3 regions of the Vibrio sp. QJM3NY_26 genome follow, and region 2 is predicted to be linked to each of the others. Evidence: riboswitches for the same ligand, from Rfam matches in the RefSeq annotation. Region 2 holds a riboswitch; each other region holds the start of a gene.
What was found. A riboswitch is a leader RNA that binds a small molecule or an ion and turns the genes downstream of it on or off. The one in region 2 is predicted to bind thiamine pyrophosphate.

Region 1: another riboswitch for thiamine pyrophosphate. It lies ahead of thiB (thiamine ABC transporter substrate binding subunit); the one in region 2 lies ahead of thiD (bifunctional hydroxymethylpyrimidine kinase/phosphomethylpyrimidine kinase).
Region 3: another riboswitch for thiamine pyrophosphate. It lies ahead of thiC (phosphomethylpyrimidine synthase ThiC); the one in region 2 lies ahead of thiD (bifunctional hydroxymethylpyrimidine kinase/phosphomethylpyrimidine kinase).

Annotation. Positions count from the first base shown of each region.
Region 1 is NZ_CM173515.1:3,054,219-3,058,462, forward strand. It holds gene thiP (thiamine/thiamine pyrophosphate ABC transporter permease ThiP) at 1-700, opposite strand, end outside; gene thiB (thiamine ABC transporter substrate binding subunit) at 825-1,817, opposite strand; TPP riboswitch at 1,871-1,990, opposite strand; gene AC3CH4_RS13570 (flavin prenyltransferase UbiX) at 2,034-2,657, opposite strand; gene mpl (UDP-N-acetylmuramate:L-alanyl-gamma-D-glutamyl-meso-diaminopimelate ligase) at 2,695-4,053, opposite strand.
Region 2 is NZ_CM173516.1:1,254,663-1,258,906, reverse strand. It holds gene AC3CH4_RS20960 (ABC transporter permease) at 1-532, opposite strand, end outside; gene AC3CH4_RS20955 (ABC transporter ATP-binding protein) at 525-1,283, opposite strand; gene thiD (bifunctional hydroxymethylpyrimidine kinase/phosphomethylpyrimidine kinase) at 1,273-2,166, opposite strand; TPP riboswitch at 2,263-2,374, opposite strand; gene AC3CH4_RS20945 (DMT family transporter) at 2,473-3,390, opposite strand; gene AC3CH4_RS20940 (helix-turn-helix domain-containing protein) at 3,476-4,204, opposite strand.
Region 3 is NZ_CM173515.1:3,383,453-3,387,696, forward strand. It holds gene AC3CH4_RS15165 (thiamine phosphate synthase) at 1-15, opposite strand, end outside; gene thiC (phosphomethylpyrimidine synthase ThiC) at 15-1,964, opposite strand; TPP riboswitch at 2,094-2,192, opposite strand; gene crcB (fluoride efflux transporter CrcB) at 2,255-2,638, opposite strand; gene AC3CH4_RS15180 (multicopper oxidase family protein) at 2,739-4,121, opposite strand.

The DNA of each region.
Region 1 (4,244 bases), on a different replicon from region 2:
GTAAGTCAAAGTCGAATTTAATCGCTTGATAAATAGCGAGTTCGATAGTGGTCGATTTCGGACCTCCACCTAGCGCCATCACGGTAGCAAAGCTAGTAAAGCACAACATGAAGACTAAGCCACATACATGAGGCAGTTGTTGTCTCAATCGCGGCCATTCGACCCATTTAAATTTATTCCAATGACTCATACCCAAATGAGCACACAGCTTGTGCTGCTCGGCAGGCACGGTATCTAAAGCTTGTAAAAGTAAACGGCTGGCATAGGGCAGATTAAAAAAGACATGTGCGAGCAAAATGCCATTCAATCCATAGATGGAGAATGGTAATTCAATATCGAAGTTCGCCAGAAATTTAGCTAACCAACCACTGTTGCCATAAATTGCAAGCAAACCAAACACACCGACTAACACAGGCAAAACCAAGGTCGATGCGAACAGCCTTAACAACAGAGCTCGCCCAAAAAATTGCCTGCGACACAAAGCATGAGCAATTGGTATAGCAAAGCCAACACTCAGCACAGTTGAGAGTGTCGCTTGATAAAAACTGAATTTCGTTACGTGCCAATAGTAAGGATCGGACCATACTTGGCTGATATCAAGAGAAGGGGCATTGCTAAGCAATGCCCCAACTGCTGAAACCACAAAAGCGGTAATGAGTATCGCAACCCAGATCCCGACCTTAGGTGTTTTCTTTATCATAAATTGATTTTTTACCGTAAGTGGTTCACTCAGTTAATATCGAACGAACCTTTAAATACAGAAAGTTAGAAAGCTGAGCTTTAGGAAACTCATCTTTAGAAAATTAAGCTAGAAGGCTAATCCTTTAAAAAGTAAGTGCACTCTGCCATTCACGAATCCATGGCTTACGCTTAGCAGCGATTTCTTCAGGCGTAAAACTCAGAGCTTTCTGCGGTACTGTTAACTGCTCGAACCCTTTTGGTAGCTCGATATCCGTCACTGGGTACATCCAGTTGCCCGTTGGCATCGCCGATTGGAATTCATCACTTAAGATAAACGCCATAAACTCATCGGCCAGTTTTTCATTTTTGCTGCCTTTAACTTTCGCTGCCACTTCCACTTGAGTGTAATGACCTTCTTCAAAGCTTGCAGCTGCATACTTAGAATCACTTTCTGCAATGATGTGGTAAGCAGGAGATGTTGTGTAAGACAAGACTAAGTCCGACTCCCCATTTAAGAACATAGAGTAAGCTTCAGACCAACCTTTAGTAACCGTAACCGTCTTCTGAGCAAGTTTCTTCCAAGCTGCCGTCGCTTCATCACCGTATACCGACTTCATCCATAGCATCATGCCTTGACCCGGCGTTGATGTACGTGGGTCTTGGTAGATAACCTTAAGGTCGTCACGCTGCTCAACCAGTTCTTTCAAGCTCTTAGGTGGGTTTGCTAGTTTCTCTTTGTTATAGATAAACGCAAAGTAACCAAAATCATAAGGAACAAAGGTGCTGTCGTCCCAGCCGTTAGGAAGTGTCACTGAAGACGTATCAACATTGTGCTCAGCCAATAAGCCCGTCGCTTTCGCTTCAGCCATCAGATTGTTATCTAGGCCTAACACGATATCAGCTTTGCTGTTACCACCTTCAAGACGCAAGCGGTTCAGAATCGATACGCCATCTTCTAGCGCGACAAAGTTCACATCGCAGCCACACTTTTCTTCAAATGCTTTTTCAACGGCAGGACGAGGGCCCCAATCCGCAGCAAAAGAGTCATAGGTATAAACCGTTAGGGTATTGTCTGCAGCAAAGGCAGAAAAAGAGATGGCTGTAGTAACAGCAAGAGTTGTTAATGTAAATTTCACTGGACGCTCTCCATGGTCTGAGCGGCACAGGTTTGAGGGAGGAGAACGGTAGAAGTTGTTCCTAACTCAATTCCTACGCCAGCATTATCTGGTTCAGGTTTACGGGTCCCAAGCACTTGCTTGATCTCAGCTCGCATTCATTATTTGAATGGTTTGCTCCCCGATGAGTGTTCAGAATTGTAATTCGAATTTTAACAATAAGCTATCAAGTTTGGATCAATTACGTTGATCGTAACCCCAACGTGGCACTAAACCTTGCTCGATGCCAAGATGATCCAAAATGCGCGCCACCATAAAATCGACCAGATCTTCAATCGACTTAGGTTGATGATAAAAACCCGGAGCGGCAGGCATGATCGTCACGCCCATAGTCGATAGCTTATGCATGTTCTCTAAGTGCAGCGTCGAGAATGGCGTCTCACGAACCACCAACAACAGCTGGCCTCGTTCTTTCATGACCACATCTGCAGCACGCTCAATCAGATTATCCGATAAGCCATGAGCAATTGAAGCCAAGCTTCCCGCTGAACATGGACAAACGACCATCTGCTTCGGCGCTGCAGAGCCAGAGGCAACCGGTGAGAACCAATCATCTTTGCCACACACCACCAGCTTTTCGGGGTCACACCCAAGGTGTTTAACCAAAGCTTGTTTCGCTGCATCAGGTCCTGCAGGTAACTTAAGTTCATGCTCGGTCGCCAACACCACTCGCGCAGCCGACGATATCAGTAAATAGACCTGATAATCCGCCGCCAAAAGGCATTCAAGTAAACGCAGGCCATAAGGTGCACCTGATGCGCCAGTGAAAGCGAGGGTTATAGCTTTATCGTGTTTTGTCATGTTCTCAATTACTTCAAAATATAAGGTCGTGGATCAGTTAGCCTTTGAGTGCCAACGCATCCAACAGTTTCTGGTGAATACCACCAAAGCCACCATTGCTCATTACCAAGATTTGGTCGCCCGCTTGTGCCTCTGAGACAATTCTAGCAACGAATGTATCCATGTCATCACTTACATGTGCGGGTTGATGGCACGCATCGGCAACATCTTGTACAGACCAATCAATGTTATCTGGTTGGAATAAGTAGGTAGAATCCGCCTGTTTGAGCGAATCAGCCAAGGTTTCTTTATGCACACCACGCTTCATGGTGGCAGAACGAGGCTCTAAAACGGCAATGATTTTTTTCGTATCGACCTTATTACGTAAGCCACCCAGAGTAAGTTCAATCGCTGTAGGATGATGAGCAAAATCGTCATAGACAGAAACACCTGCCACTTCGCCTTTAAACTCTAAGCGACGCTTGGTATTAATGAAAGTCGCCAGTGATTCACATCCTAAGTCGGGTGTCACACCGACATGTCTTGCCGCCGCAATCGCCATCAAGGCATTACTTACGTTATGATCGCCAACCAAATCCCAGTCTACGGTCCCAACACATTCGTCTTGGAAATAGACCTCAAATTTGGAGCCATCTTTAACCAGTTTCTTGGCATCCCAATCGCCAAGTTCACCGCTCGATTCAGTCTCACTCCAACACCCACGAGATAGAACATCTTCAATAGCCGTATCTTGCTTCGGTGAGAAAATACGACCATTACTTGGCACAGTGCGAACCAAATGATGAAACTGTCGCTTGATCGCTTCAAGATCATCAAAGATATCCGCATGATCGAACTCAAGATTATTCATGACCAAGGTTCTTGGGTGGTAATGAACGAACTTAGATCGTTTATCGAAAAAAGCACTGTCGTATTCGTCGGCTTCAACCACGAAGAACATGCTTTCACCAAGGCGAGCAGATATACCAAAGTTACCCAACACACCGCCAACTAAGAAGCCCGGTGCATAGCCACAGTCTTCCAAGATCCAAGCCAACATGCTTGATGTAGTAGTCTTGCCATGCGTTCCCGAGACCGCAAGAACCCAACGGTCATGCAGTAGAAATTCTTGCAACCATTGCGGGCCTGATGTGTATCTAAGGTTATTATCCAATACATACTCAACACACGGGTTACCACGGCTCATGGCATTACCGATAACCACGAGATCAGGCCTTGGCTCTAATTGACTAGGGTCGAACCCTTCAATAATCTCAATCCCCTGAGACTCCAACAAGGTGCTCATTGGAGGATAAACATTCGCGTCACTACCCGTAACCTTGTGACCTAATTGACGAGCCAATACCGCGGCACCACCCATGAAGGTGCCACAAATTCCTAAGATGTGAATATGCATATATTGCTTCCAAACGCTTGGCTAAATGAGCCATGTCTAAATCAAACTACTTGCACTCATTATCATTAAATGGCGATTAAAAGCGAGCAGCAATGCAAAACAAATTTAGTCGACATAGTAAGTGAGATCTGTGTCGCTTAGTTCATTACCATTAAAAAGATCTAACCTTTAGAATTTAGGTAAGCGTCTAG
Region 2 (4,244 bases):
CCATGGTCTTGGCAAGATCGAGATAACCCGTCGGTGTATTTCGCAGGCCGTCGTAACAACAAGTGGTTACAGGGAAGAAGATAATGATCGCCGCCATCACCACTTTTGACGCGATGCCATAGCCTAGCCACAACATCAATACTGGCGCGATCGCAAACACAGGGATAGCTTGGCTAGCAATTAAGATAGGCAACAACCAGCGTTTCAACGGTTCGAACATCAACATCTGTAGGGCGAAAAACAGCCCCATCGACAAACCGAGCAATAGACCAAGTAAGATCTCCTGCGCAGTCACCCAAGTGTGTTTGAGTAGCACATCGTAACGTTCAATTAGCTTGATGAAGACTTCTTCGGGAGCTGGCAGAATGAAGCTTGGCATCTCGAAGATAACCACCACCAGTTGCCATAAACCGAGAATCACGGCGCTGCTGATAAGCAAACGCATAACGGGATTCATCTGACGAGGACGTTCAGTGCTAGCCTGTATGTCGGTTGAACGAGCCCCAACTTCGCTTCGCGTTAGATCATTCATAATCACGCTCCAACTGATCTAAGATCGCTTGTTGTAACTCAGCACATTCACCATCTAACACTCTTGGTGTGGCTGTATTTGGCACAGACAGTGACTGTGCGCTTGCAGGTGTGCCTTGCAACACATACAAGTTATCCGCCAAGCGCACCGCTTCTTGTGGATCATGGGTGATCAACACAACAGTTTTATCTTTTAGCAGTTCACACGCTAAACTTTGCAGCTTGTGTCTCGTTACCGCATCCAGCGCAGAGAACGGTTCATCCATCAGTACGACTGGCTTGTCTTGCATTAAGGTGCGAGCCAAAGCAACACGCTGACGCATGCCACCAGACAACTGATCCGGCATAGTAGACGCGTGATCAGCTAAACCAACCGCAGCTAGCAACTCTAGAGCTTGATTGGTTTGCGGTGCTTTATCAGAAGCTGGATTTTGAAAGCGATGACTTAAGCAAACATTGTCGATAACCGACAACCATGGCAGTAACAAATCTTGCTGCGCCATGTAAGCGATGCGATCCGTTAAAGGCAATTCATCAGAGGTTGCCAATGTGCCCTGCCACTCCACCTTATCGTCCAGTAAGCCTGCCAGATAACGCAATACCGTGGTTTTTCCGCAGCCACTTCGACCGAGCAATACCGTCCACTTACCTGCGTTTAAGCTAAGCGACAACCCAGATAAGGTCGCGTGCTCACTGTCGTTATAACGTAAGGAGGCACTGCTGAGTTGAACACCAACCGTATTAACGGACATTACCGTGCCCAACGAAGAAGTGATTTACCGGGCCGTGACCTTGACCGACTTGCAACTCATCAGCATGAGCAATAGCACGTGAAATGTATTGTTTACCTAAGTCAACAGCTTGAGTAAGCGTGTTGCCTTGAGCTAAGAAAGAAGCAATCGCAGAAGAGAGCGTACAGCCAGTGCCATGGGTGTTTTTAGTAGGAAAACGCTTCGCACTAATCAAAGCAGAGGTCGTCGGGAGAATCAGTAAGTCGTTACTGTTCTCATCCTTCTCTAAGTGACCGCCTTTTAGCAGGACAGCTTTAGCACCTAGTGCGCGTAAGTCTTCAATCATGCCCTGCATTTCAGCTTCGCTTTCAGGGACAGCTTTGCCTGTCAGTGCAGCACCTTCTGGCAAGTTAGGTGTGATGATGTCTGCCAGCGGAATCAGCTCTTGCTTCAGCGTCGTGATGGCTGAGTTTTCTAGAAGAAGATCGCCACTCGTCGCAACCATTACAGGGTCAATCACAAGATGCTTAGGTTGATACTGCTTAATTTTATCTGCAACGACTTTGATGATTTGCGAATCAGCCAACATGCCGACTTTTACTGCCACGATATTGAGATCAGTAAACACTGCATCTAACTGACTAGCTACATGGTCGAGTGGAATAGGGAAAATGGCTGACACGCCTTGAGTGTTCTGAGATGTGATAGCGGTAATGACCGAACAAGCAAAACTACCGGTAGCAGACATCGCTTTAATATCAGCTTGGATCCCTGCACCGCCGCCGCTGTCTGAGCCTGCGATCGTCAATACAATCGGAGTGTTCGTTCGAATCGAACCATCAGCAGAGTGCTGTGAAACTGAGGCTTTGGGCGTTAAATCTTTTGAAATAGAACTGTGTGTCATTGTCGCTCCTACTATCTTACAAGACGTAGGAGAACGAACACTGATCGAAGGAGAAGTCGCATTAGGCTCATGAAAGTTTTCATGGGTGCAGACGTAGATCGAGTGCTTATAGTTCCCTACGCCAGTGTTAACTGAATCAGGTTCAACGGGTCTCGATTAACGATCTCAGCAAACACCAAATAAGGTATATGCCCCCCGACTATTGATAGCGATAGTAACAGCACTCTCACAACTGAGATACTGATTTTATTCAATTATAAGAATTACACATGAAAAAATTTCAATTAGGTCCAACAAAACAAATACTTATAACGTTCCTTTAGATGGCTTCGACTGTATCAACAAGCACAACACAATCAGAAACATACCTAGCCAGCCTGTAAAAGGAATCAGCTCACCGACAACACAGACGGCAAGCACCGCTGCGACTACCGGTTCAAACAAAGTAAGTAGATTGGCACTACTCGCGGTCACGTGGCGTAAACCAAAACTGAACGCGATATAGCCCAAGCATTGTGGGATTAGCGTCAGATAACTGATGACTAATACGTTAATCTGCGAGGAAAACAGGTTCTCACCAGTAAACCAGAGCGTTGGCAGCAACAGCATCGCACCCAGGCCAAAAATACTGCCCATCGCCGCTTGTGACTTAATCCCTTTATCGATCAGTGCTTTGGTCGCCCAAGAATAAATGGCGTAACACAACCCAGCGAGCAAACCTAAAGCTATGCCGAATAACTTCAAATCATCAGCGGATTCACTCACCGATTCAGACTCAGAAAACACCAACAACCCAATACCCACCACACCAATCGCAAAGCTAGTGAGCCAACGTTTGTTGATATTATTTTTTTTGCTAATCAGACACTCTAACAGTGCCGAAAAGAAAGGTGCGGTCGCAATCGAAACCACGGTTCCAATCGCCACACCTGATAATTTCATTGAAGAATAGAAAGCTAAAGGATAGACCGCCAAAGCCAAAGCGCTCACTGCCAACAGCTTCTTATTCTGCAAAAGTTTATCAAGGGCTAATAGGATTTTTCGATACGCTAAGCCCGCTTGCATTAGGCCGCCGACACCCATAGAGAAAGCACCAATCGCTAATGGGCTTAGATCAGGCGCAAAACTTGCGGCGGTGCCTGTCGTGCCCCATAAAATGGAAGCAAACAAAATGGCTAAAGTGCCCGTTTGGAATTCGTTAACGCGATTGATGGCAAGATTCATTTCTATTACCCAATTTTCAGTTCTGAAATAGATAATAGTGAAGATTGATAGAAGTTAGTTTGCCGAAAGGACGCTATTTTTGTTTCTAAAGACTGTCTTTCATTGAGCCTAGAAACGCCCTTGGAGACATTCCAAAGTGCTGAGAGAAACGACGACTGAAAGCAGAAACATCACTATAACCCACATTTTCGGCTATCAATTGAACAGGTAAATCTGTGTGGGTTAACAAGGCTTGAGCTTTCTCCATACGATATCGCGTGATGTATTTAAGCGCACTGATACCCAAGCACTCTTTGAAGCGTTTTTTGAATTGAGTAGGGCTCAAACAGGCCGTTTCTGCAAGTTGTGATATGGATAACGGTTGCGTGTAGTTATCCGCTATCAGCCTTTGTACGGCGCGGATTCTTGGGTCGATGCTCTTGCTCACTTGTTGTTGCTCTAACAGCAGTGAAAACACATCCAAGATGGATGACTCAATACCGCTATCGACCTGATATTCCAGCTGCTTCTCAACAAACAACAAGAAGCTCATCAAAGGTGGCGTTATCGTGAAAACCGAGAGCTCGTGCTCTAACAAATGCTGAGGCAACACAGCCATATCCGCGACAATAAACCGCGCTGCTTCGTCCGCTTTAAACGCATGTGCTGTGGTTACCGGAATCACCACACATTCGCCCACCGCCACTTTACCGACATACCCCACCATTTCGATATTGATACTGCCTTGGATCGGCAATACCAGTTGATGATGGTAATCATGAGCATGGGTATTAAATTGCTTGGTGTAAGATCGAATGCTTAAGCTAGATTTCATAATCAACGCCGGAGTACATTTCGCTAAGTTAGAGTAAGAG
Region 3 (4,244 bases), on a different replicon from region 2:
TATCTTCACTGTCATTATTCCTCTAATTGAGCTTCTTTTGCACCTACTGCAGGGTGGTAAAGTTCAGACCCAGTATCACGGAACTCTTGTGATTTCTGACGCATCCCTTCCAACGGGTTATCTAGCATCTTAATCTCGATAGCCTGATCCGCGGCTACTTGTTCGGTATCTTTCGCATACTCTCGGACTTCCTGAGAGATCTTCATCGAGCAGAATTTAGGTCCACACATTGAGCAGAAGTGAGCAACCTTACCGGATTCTTGTGGCAGAGTTTCATCATGGAAAGAACGTGCTGTTTCAGGGTCTAAAGCTAGATTAAATTGGTCTTCCCAACGGAATTCAAAACGTGCTTTAGATAATGCATTATCTCGGATTTGTGCGCCCGGGTGTCCTTTAGCCAAGTCTGCAGCGTGTGCAGCCAGCTTGTAAGTAATCAGGCCGGTCTTTACATCTTCTTTGTTTGGCAAACCTAAATGTTCTTTAGGGGTTACATAACAGAGCATCGCGCAACCGTACCAACCAATCATAGCCGCGCCAATACCAGAGGTAATATGGTCGTAACCAGGGGCAATATCTGTCGTCAATGGGCCTAAAGTATAGAAAGGCGCTTCATGGCAGTGCTCTAACTGCTCGTCCATGTTCTCTTTAATTAGGTGCATTGGCACATGTCCAGGGCCTTCAATGATCACCTGAACGTCGTATTCCCAAGCCACTTTAGTCAGCTCACCTAGAGTACGCAACTCGGAGAATTGAGCCTCATCATTGGCATCTGCAATAGAGCCTGGACGCAAGCCATCACCTAACGACAGAGCCACATCATACTTCGCACAGATCTCGCAGATCTCGCGGAAGTGAGTATAAAGGAAGCTCTCTTGGTGATGAGCAAGACACCATTTCGCGATAATAGAACCACCACGAGAAACAATGCCGGTGACACGTTTAGCCGTCATCGGAACGTAGCGAAGCAACAAACCTGCGTGGATAGTGAAGTAATCAACACCCTGCTCTGCTTGTTCAATCAAAGTATCGCGCATCACTTCCCAGTTAAGGTCTTCCGCAACACCATTCACTTTTTCAAGGGCTTGATACATAGGAACCGTACCGATTGGTACAGGGCTGTTACGTAAGATCCATTCGCGAGTTTCGTGAATATTACGGCCGGTAGAAAGGTCCATTACGGTATCGCCCCCCCAGCGAGTTGACCATACTAACTTCTCTACTTCTTCTTCAATCGAAGAGCTTACTGAAGAGTTACCGATATTAGCGTTCACCTTCACTAAGAAGTTACGACCAATAATCATCGGTTCTGATTCTGGATGGTTGATGTTTGAAGGGATAATAGCTCGACCTTCAGCAACCTCCTTGCGCACGAATTCAGGGGTAATTTCTTTCGGCAGGTTTGCGCCAAAGTTATGGCCAGGATGTTGGTGGTTAAGCTGCTCATCAGCAAACTTCTGACGTCCCATGTTCTCACGTATAGCTATGTACTCCATCTCAGGAGTGATAATCCCCTGACGAGCATAGTGCAGCTGAGTAACACATTGATCGCCAGTCGCACGACGAATTCTAGGTAGGTTGCCGTAACGAAGGTCGTCTAGAGTTTCATCTTCTAAACGTTCTTTAGTGTAAACAGAGCTTACATCGTCTAACAGTTCCGTATCACCACGCTCATCAATCCATTGCTCACGCAACTTTGGAAGGCCGCTATACAGGTCTATTTGATGTGTGGGGTCAGTGTAAACACCTGAGGTATCGTAAACTTGAATGGGTACATTAGGTTCGAATACAGGCTCTTTTTTAGTACCACCGACAAGGCTATCAGCGAGTGATATTTCTCGTACAGGGACTTGAATATCTTCTCGAGATCCTTGGATGTAAGCTTTTTTTGAATTTGGATAAGGTTGTACGGATAAAGAATCGATGAAATTCTTCGCTTCCAGTCTTGCTTGTTTACGACTCGACATAGCATTTTTCCTTGGCTTTTAGCCATTATTTATAGGGATAAAAATGCTTGACGGATTAGATGCTACAAGAGGGATCACGGTAAGAAATACAGTTGTGATCTGGAGATAGATCTCTAGAGGGATTCTAGTTAGATATCTACTCTTGTTCCCTTCGCAGGTATTAGCCTGATCAGGTTCAACGGATCCCGAGTTAACGGTCTCAGCCATATGGCACTCCGACAAGTTCGATCGAGTATATAAAAACGGCTTGGATAAACCAAGCCGAGTTGTTAACAAATCGTAAGAAAGTTTTAAGACTTTATCAAAAGTTGGAAGCCGATCCATGCTGCTGAGATGCTGAGAACCACGTTGAGTAGCACATTGAGTCCCATCTTAAAGAAAGCACCCTGCTGCATAAGAAGCACGTTATCCATCGAAAATGTAGAAAATGTAGTCAATGCTCCAAGGAAACCAAGACCGATGATCTGCCTCCATGGTTCTGTCGCAACCATCTCATTCTCAAACGCTGCGATGAGCAAACCCATAATTAAAGAGCCAATTACGTTAACTGTCAGTGTACCGTAAGGGAAACCACGTCCTAGCATCACCACACATAACTCTGAAATCAAATAACGCGAACAAGCACCAAATGCGCCACCAATGGCAATAAAACCTAAAATAGATAACTGACCCATGAATCCTCCCAAACAATAGTCCCTATATTCTAGCTTTACCGTCGATAAAAGCGAGGGTAGAAACTAAGAATGCATGCGCAAATATTAAACGTTACAGGTGTCACTTAACTTCAATATATCCCATCAATCCTGTTTTCATGTGCTCAATTACATGACAGTGATACATCCAGCGTCCTGGGTTGTCTGCAACAAATGCAGCTTTAGCTCGGCCATTTTTTCCAAGTAACACTGTATCGGTATGGAAAGGCTCTTCAATTTTTTTACCATCAAGTTCCAATACAGTAAATGTATGACCATGAATATGAATCGGGTGATGATATTGAGTGACGTTCTTAAGATCGAATATGTAAGTCTTACCCAACTCTAAAGTCGCCAACGGTTCAGGAATATTGTCTTTGCTCATTCCTTCCCATGCTCTTTTATTTGTTAGCCAAAACTTAGGCATCGATTTTCCATCTTTGGATACTGGAGAAACAGCCCCTTCCCATTCAAATAAAAAGTCGATCTCTTCAGCATTAGCAAGATCTAGGTTGGGCACTGGATTCAATGGTAGTAATGGCAACGAACGTCCTTGAGCAAATGCTGAATCTACGACTTCAAATTCACACAAAGAAAATGGGAAACGCCCCTTCATATGGAGAACGTTAACTCGCTCACCAGCTTTAGGAGCGATCAGTCCGATATCAACACGCATCCCTGGACCGATTTTATGTTGAGTCAGTTTGTAAGGCGTTTTCACAGGGTTACCATCGATGGCAATCACCCATGCTTCAGCCCCTTCGACAGCAATAGGGTAAGTGATCGTATTGTCGACATTAGCGATACGCAGCCTGGTCGTTGCGTGTTGCTTTAACTGATAAGTAGGCTCATGTGTTCCATTAACGCTACTCCATTCTCCTGGTGTGCCCATGCGAGCGCTGAGTCGTGGGATCATTAGATCTTTCCATTGACCCTGTTTGTCGATGTGCCAATGCTTAAGCATCAATGCGTGTTCTTCATCGAACCGTATTGGATTACTCTCTTCTACGATAATAAGGCCAACTAAGCCCATACCAAGCTGCTTCACGCTATTCATGTGTGGGTGATACCAAAATGTGCCAGCATCTGGCGGCGTAAACTCATAAATGAATGTTTCACCTGGCATGATAGGTGGCTGACTTAAGAAGGGAACACCGTCCATTTCGATGGGAATTCTTAAGCCATGCCAATGGATAGTCGTCGGCTCTGATAGCTTATTGGTAAAACGAATTGTGACCTTTTCACCCTGTCGACATCGAATCGTTGGCGCTGGAATCTGGCCATTAAAGCCTAGAATATTAGTCTCAAATCCCGTCACTAGTTCAGCGATTGAAGGCTCTGCCGTTAGGTCGTAAACATACTTTCCTTGTTCATCAACCGACCGCTTCATTGAACAAGCGGGCAGTACAGTGAGTGCTGATATAGCGAGAGATGATTGAATAAACTTACGACGGGAGATATCCATATTTGTTGCCTTTTAGTAATAACGACCAAAATGTAACAAAATATTGAGAATAATTCTCATAAAGAAGTGGGGATTGTGCTGTTGATTGTTTATAAAAGAGGCTGGGATAAGTAAGCACTTACA